DNA from 2 places in the Clostridium gelidum genome. Region 2 is predicted to be linked to the other one. Evidence: a T-box and tRNA genes for the amino acid it is inferred to sense, from the RefSeq annotation. Region 2 holds a T-box; the other holds one or more tRNA genes.
The links. A T-box is a leader RNA that pairs with one kind of tRNA and senses whether it is charged. The one in region 2 lies ahead of leuS (leucine--tRNA ligase), so its partner is inferred to be a tRNA-Leu.

Region 1 (3,488 bases), 850 kb from region 2:
ATATAAAAAAAGACTTAAGCTATTGCTTAAGTCTTTTGGTGCCGAAGACCGGAATCGAACCGGTACGGTGTTTAACTACCGCAGGATTTTAAGTCCTGTGCGTCTGCCAGTTCCGCCACTTCGGCATATTTATTACATTTGAATTATAAATTTACGACACTTCGGATAAAATTCGAATATTCTTATATATACAATATTTTATGGTTGCGGGGACAGGACTTGAACCTACGACCTTCGGGTTATGAGCCCGACGAGCTACCAACTGCTCCACCCCGCGTTATTATATTTTATCATATATATTATGGTGCCGAAGACCGGAATCGAACCGGTACGGTGTTTAACTACCGCAGGATTTTAAGTCCTGTGCGTCTGCCAGTTCCGCCACTTCGGCACATATTGGTAGCGGAAATAGGACTTGAACCTACGACACCTCGGGTATGAACCGAGTGCTCTAGCCAGCTGAGCTATTCCGCCATATTAATGGTTGCGGGGACAGGACTTGAACCTACGACCTTCGGGTTATGAGCCCGACGAGCTACCAACTGCTCCACCCCGCGTTATTATATTTTATAACATACATGTATATATGGTGCCGAAGACCGGAATCGAACCGGTACGGTGTTTAACTACCGCAGGATTTTAAGTCCTGTGCGTCTGCCAGTTCCGCCACTTCGGCACATATGGTAGCGGAAATAGGACTTGAACCTACGACACCTCGGGTATGAACCGAGTGCTCTAGCCAGCTGAGCTATTCCGCCATATTAATGGTTGCGGGGACAGGACTTGAACCTACGACCTTCGGGTTATGAGCCCGACGAGCTACCAACTGCTCCACCCCGCGTTATTATATTTTATCATATATATATTAGCCTAAGATTTACAATAAATTGATACGATGTTTAATCACCGTAGAATTTCAAATCTTTTGTACTTGCTAGTAAGCTCGGCATATACTTTTAGTGAAAATAGGATTATAACCTATGACACTTCTTATATGAACTGCGTTACCTAATTAGCATTGGTTGCGGGGACAGGACTTGAACCTACGACCTTCGGGTTATGAGCCCGACGAGCTACCAACTGCTCCACCCCGCGTTATTATATATATAAGTCTAAGACTTACAATAAATTGATACGATGTTTAATCACCGCAGAATTTTAAACCTTTTGTATTTGCTAGCAAGCTCCGCATATATTTTTAGTGAAAATAGGATTATAACCTATGACACTTCTTATATGAATTGCTTTGCCTAATTAGCTAATTGGTTGCGGGGACAGGACTTGAACCTACGACCTTCGGGTTATGAGCCCGACGAGCTACCAACTGCTCCACCCCGCGTTATTATATTTTATCATATACATACACATAATATATATATGGTGCCGAAGACCGGAATCGAACCGGTACGGTGTTTAACTACCGCAGGATTTTAAGTCCTGTGCGTCTGCCAGTTCCGCCACTTCGGCATGTTATTATTAACTAATCGTCAACAACAAAGCTAATTATAATATATAACTTTTATACTGTCAACAAAAATATTGTTATAAATTTTATTTACTTAAAATTCATAGCAATATGCAGAAAATTTTATGTATTTATTTTTAGATTAATTTAAACTTTATTATGCAAATTTCAATATGTTAATCTATTATTTATAATGTAGAATAAAATATAAATCAATACAAAAATATCATTTATTAATTTATTCTACATTTTTAATTTACTAAATAGTTTTTATATTGACATATATATTATGACCTAAAAATACTATTGCCCTTTTTTTCCACCTTTGCCTTTAAACTCTGTGTGTTTCTTTGCGTCTTGCATTCTTTCTTCACTATCTTTTAAGAACTTAGACATAATATCTTCGAAATTCCCTGTATTGCTACTAGGCTTTCTCTTTTCAGTAGGCTTCCAGTCAATCTCTGCTGGTTTAACTGATTTTTTTTGAACATTTGCTTGTTTTATTGAAAGACTAATTTTCCCATTATCATCAATTGAGATGACTTTTACTTTCACTTTATCTTGTTCTTTAAGATGTTCTCTAATATCTTTTACATAAGAATCTGCAACTTCTGAAATATGAACTAATCCAGTTTTGCCCTCAACTTCAATAAAAGCTCCAAAATTTGTGATGTTTATCACTGTTCCGTCTACTATGTTTCCTGCCATTAAGGTCATGTTTAAAAGACTCCTCCTTAAATTTAAAAATATATAAATTTATAAGAACAAATGCTATTATGCAGACGTTCTTTAATTTAAGATATCAATTCAATTATTATTTTATTCAGAGTTTTATAAGCTTTTCTATATAATGAAAGTTAATTAGAATTTTGGTCTATTGCCTCACCATTAACAACTTTTTCTCCAGGCTTAATCATTCCAAGCCTTTCCCTTGCTAATTTCTCAAGATAATCTGATGAGTCTGAATTGATTTTCTCAACTTCATCTTGAAGTCTCTCATTTTTTTGCTTAACTTCATCTAGCTGCAATTGCTTATTATCAATTTCTTTTTTAATTCTATTCATAGTTATACTTTGCCTAATATAGCTAAAAGCAAAGAAAATAATACATACCGCAATTATCACTTTTTTTAATATTAACTTTTTTTCCATCTATAGAACCTCTATTTTACAAATTCTCTTATGTCTATTGTAAACACTATCCTTCTATTATTCAAGTAATTTTTTTCTTATTTCCTTCTATCGGTGATTTTATAGGCAATTATTTTTAATGGATACCATACATTTTTCAACAATACTCGGATTGACTTGCAAAATATTTTAAATACTACCAATTCACTGACATAAAAATATTTACTAATAAATCTAAAATATAATAAAATGGCAATAATTATAAAAGCATATACGTAGGGAGTTAAGAATGCATAATTAGTGTATAACAAAAAAGTAAATACAATTAGGGCAATAAGTATACAAAATAATATGTCTTCTATTATTATCAATATTTTTATAGAGTTAATACCTCTTATTCCTCTATATATATCAAATAAAATTCCTGCTATAAAACCACCAACTAGGCTGTATATAACAAGATTAATTTGCATATTTAATTCTAACGGCATACTATCCTACTTGAATATTTTACTTATTATACTTTCATTGCTCTTTTTTGATACCTTTCCATTATACACTATAGATGCAATACTTCCAGCAATTATAACATCGCCATTTTGTACATCTAATTTATTCATTTTTAACTCTTCTCCCTTAATAGTTAAATTTCCTAACTTAGTTGTTAAATCTATTTTCTGATCATCAAAACTTATAACTTCAATAACACCACTTAAAGTTAACTTTTTTCTATCTTCTAAAGCTAAATTAGACTTATTATCTTCTATTTTATTTTCTACTTTTTTCTCCATTAAAAATTCCTCCATTCATTCTTCTTAAGCACATAAAATAAAATAGTCAAGCATGTCGGTTTGTTATTTTTTGAATGTGCCTTATACAATATATGCTTATAT
Region 2 (3,488 bases):
TCAGTAGTAGCTTTTATTGAAGAATCATCATGACAAGTGCTTATGACGTCCCTAGCTGCTTCTAAAGTTCTTTCAATTCTGTCTACAAATTTACCCACAGATTTGATTCCGTCATCACTCCATGCTCCGCCTTCAGTGTATCCAAATCCAAACATTAAGTACATTCTAAATACGTCAGCACCATAATCTTTAATATAATCATCAGGAGAAATTGTATTTCCCTTTGATTTACTCATTTTAAGTCCATCTGGGCCGAGGATTAATCCTTGGTGAGTTAAGCTTAAGAATGGTTCATCAAAGTTTAAATAGTCCATGTCTCGAAGAGCTTTTGTTATAAATCTTGCATATAATAAATGCATACAAGCATGTTCAGGTCCACCAACATATTTATCAACAGGAAGAATCTTATTGATTTTTTCAGTATCAAAAGGTGCATCTTCATTTTTGCTATCTGCATATCTTAAGTAGTACCAAGATGAACATACAAATGTATCTAAAGTATCAGCTTCTCTTTGTGCAGGACCTCCACAATGAGGACAAGTAGTGTTTATAAAATCTTCAGATTTACTAAGTGGTGATTTACCATCTGGAGTAAATTCAACATCATAAGGAAGCTTAACTGGAAGATCCTTTTCTGGTACTGGAACTATTCCACATTTGTCACAATAAACAATTGGAATTGGAGCGCCCCAATATCTTTGTCTTGAAACTAACCAGTCTCTCAATCTAAAGTTTTTCTTCATTGCACCTGAATTATCTTTTTCTAATTCCTCAATAATCTTAATTTTTCCTTCTTCAGTTGTTAAATTATCGAATTTTCCTGAATTCAAAAGTACTCCATATTCACAATAAGGAAGTTCTGGATCAGTATTATCTTTGTTAGTTATAACTCTTTCAATTGGTAAATTGAATTTAGTTGCAAAAGCAAAATCTCTTTCATCATGAGCAGGAACTGCCATAACGCAACCAGTACCATAGGTAGCTAATACATAATCAGAAATCCAAATAGGTACTACTTTCCCGTTGATAGGATTTATGGCATAAGAACCAGTAAATACTCCACTCTTTTCTTTTGAAAGAGATTGTCTTTCAATTTCAGATTGCTTAGAAGAAACTTCCTTATATGCTTCAACAGCATCTCTATTATCTGTAAGTGTTAGTGTATCAACTAATTCATGTTCAGGAGCTAATACAACGTAAGTAACACCATTTAAAGTATCAGCTCTTGTAGTGAATACGCTAAAGTCTAAATCTGAGTCCTTAACCTTAAAAGTAACTTCAGCGCCATATGATCTACCAATCCAATGCTTTTGCATAGATTTAGTCTTTTCAGGCCAATCTAAGTCATCCAATTTATCAAGTAATTCATCTGCGTAATCAGTTATTTTAAAGAACCATTGAGTTAATTCTTTTTTAGTAACTTCAGTGCTACATCTTTCACACACACCATCTACAACTTGTTCATTAGCTAAAACAGTATTACAAGATGGACACCAATTTACAGGTGCTTTCTTTCTGTAAGCTAAACCTTTTTCATATAATTTTAAGAATAACCATTGAGTCCATTTATAATAATCAGGAAGGCAAGTAACAACTTCACTTTCCCAGTTAAACATAGCACCCATTGATTTTAGTTGCTTTTCCATAGTTTCGATATTCTTTAAAGTAGAATCATGGGGATGTATACCTGTTTTAATTGCATAATTTTCAGCAGGTAAGCCAAAAGCATCAAAACCCATTGGTTGAAATACATTATATCCTTGCATTCTCTTAAGTCTTGCCCATGAATCTGTTGGACCATAGTTAAACCAGTGACCAGCATGTAATTGAGCACCTGATGGATAAGAGAACATTTCAAGTGTATAAAGCTTCTTATCTGATTTTGTGTCATCAAATTTGTAAGTCTTATTTTCTTCCCATATTTTTTGCCATTTTTGATCAATTTTAGTTCCGTAATTTGCCATTGTATAGCCTCCTATAATATTTAATCAATGCGTATTCATGCCTTTTATGGTACATTGTTGGCTATGTACATGCACAATTAATAAATAAACTCTGATAGAGTTTGAAAAATATAATTAATTATATAAAAAAAGCCTTCGTCTCTAAAAATAAAGAGACGAAAGCATAATTTCCGTGGTACCACTCTTAATTAGAAGAAAAAACAAAATTAATTCTTCTCACTTAATATTTTAACGGATTTAACCGTACTTGCTTTTAACAAGTAAGCTCCTAGGCAAGTTCATAATAATATAACACTGTTTTACACCAGACAACAGCTCTCTTTAAGATATAATTATTATTAATACTCCTATTCATCACTAATATAAAATTTTAATAACATTATATATTAAAAAATCTAAAAAAGTCAAGAAACGGATAAATTTAATTTTGTAACATTGTAGAGTAAAGTTACAAAAACAAATGTAGATATAGATACCCACAGTGGAAATCATACTTATGCGTATAACCGCCGAAATCAGAAACATTGTTGTTTCGCAGGACTATGAAAATTTCGCTGAAAGCACTAAATGTAAGGTTGCACCCACTCTAGCTTGCTCCAACTATTCAGTTGGACAAGCTAGAGTGGAACAACCTTACATTAAGTGCTTTTAGCAGCTTATTTTCAAATGCCTGCTGCACAACAATGATTCTGATTTCTCTGTTTGGATATGCTCCTAAGTATAGTAAATGTTGAATATAATACCAAGCATAAGTAAAATTTCAGTTGTGGGTATCTATAAGATAAAACTATTGAATTGGAAAAAATGAATAAAAATCTATTAAGTGTAAAAATTTACATACGACAATAAAATTGACGGAATTTATTTAAAATGTATGAGGGAGTGAATAATATGTCAATAGGAATTAATAGTAATTATAGTTCGCATTATACACAAGTATCTAATAAAACTGGAAGTAATAATGATAAAACTAAAGTTAGTGATGCTGATAAAACTACAGTTAGTAGTACAAGCACAACAGATAAAACAATTTCGAAAGATGAGTATTTTAAAAAAATTTCCAATAAATATTCAAATGTCAATCTTAATATGAGTAATTCACATTTGAATAAAGGGACTGAAATAATTTGTAACGTTTCTCCTCAATTAATAAACAAAGCAATTAGTTATCCTAAAGCAGCTGAAAATTTAAATAGATTGTTAGATCAAATGTCATCAATACCACAATATATTAATGAACATAAATATACTTTAGATGGCAGAGAAGTAAAGAATGTAAGTTTTGTAATAGATGAAAATGGTGGAGTTAGTTGTAAGTGTGAATACGTAGAAAAAGATTCTAAGAATACAAGTAAAACAAGTGATGAGGAAGAATTACGTGAAAAGAAGAGAAAAGAATTAAAGGAAAGAGCGAAAGCTTTAATAGAAGCTCAAGGAGAAAAATTAAAAGGAACTAAAGAATACAAAGTATCTAATTATTATAAGAATATAGCTACCAATAGTGATATGAACTTGTTAGATACA

Region 1: it has a tRNA-Leu gene. The T-box ahead of leuS (leucine--tRNA ligase) is inferred to sense a tRNA for this amino acid. The anticodon was not compared.

Annotation. Positions count from the first base shown of each region.
Region 1 is NZ_AP024849.1:137,162-140,649, reverse strand. It holds tRNA gene psyc5s11_RS00665 (tRNA-Leu) at 37-125, opposite strand; tRNA gene psyc5s11_RS00660 (tRNA-Met) at 202-277, opposite strand; tRNA gene psyc5s11_RS00655 (tRNA-Leu) at 303-391, opposite strand; tRNA gene psyc5s11_RS00650 (tRNA-Met) at 398-474, opposite strand; tRNA gene psyc5s11_RS00645 (tRNA-Met) at 482-557, opposite strand; tRNA gene psyc5s11_RS00640 (tRNA-Leu) at 588-676, opposite strand; tRNA gene psyc5s11_RS00635 (tRNA-Met) at 682-758, opposite strand; tRNA gene psyc5s11_RS00630 (tRNA-Met) at 766-841, opposite strand; tRNA gene psyc5s11_RS00625 (tRNA-Met) at 1,020-1,095, opposite strand; tRNA gene psyc5s11_RS00620 (tRNA-Met) at 1,264-1,339, opposite strand; tRNA gene psyc5s11_RS00615 (tRNA-Leu) at 1,379-1,467, opposite strand; gene psyc5s11_RS00610 (S1 domain-containing RNA-binding protein) at 1,769-2,182, opposite strand; gene psyc5s11_RS00605 (FtsB family cell division protein) at 2,323-2,616, opposite strand; gene yabQ (spore cortex biosynthesis protein YabQ) at 2,694-3,086, opposite strand; gene yabP (sporulation protein YabP) at 3,093-3,386, opposite strand.
Region 2 is NZ_AP024849.1:5,328,753-5,332,240, reverse strand. It holds gene leuS (leucine--tRNA ligase) at 1-1,964, opposite strand, end outside; T-box leader at 2,113-2,328, opposite strand; gene psyc5s11_RS24520 (DUF6033 family protein) at 2,856-3,488, shown strand, end outside.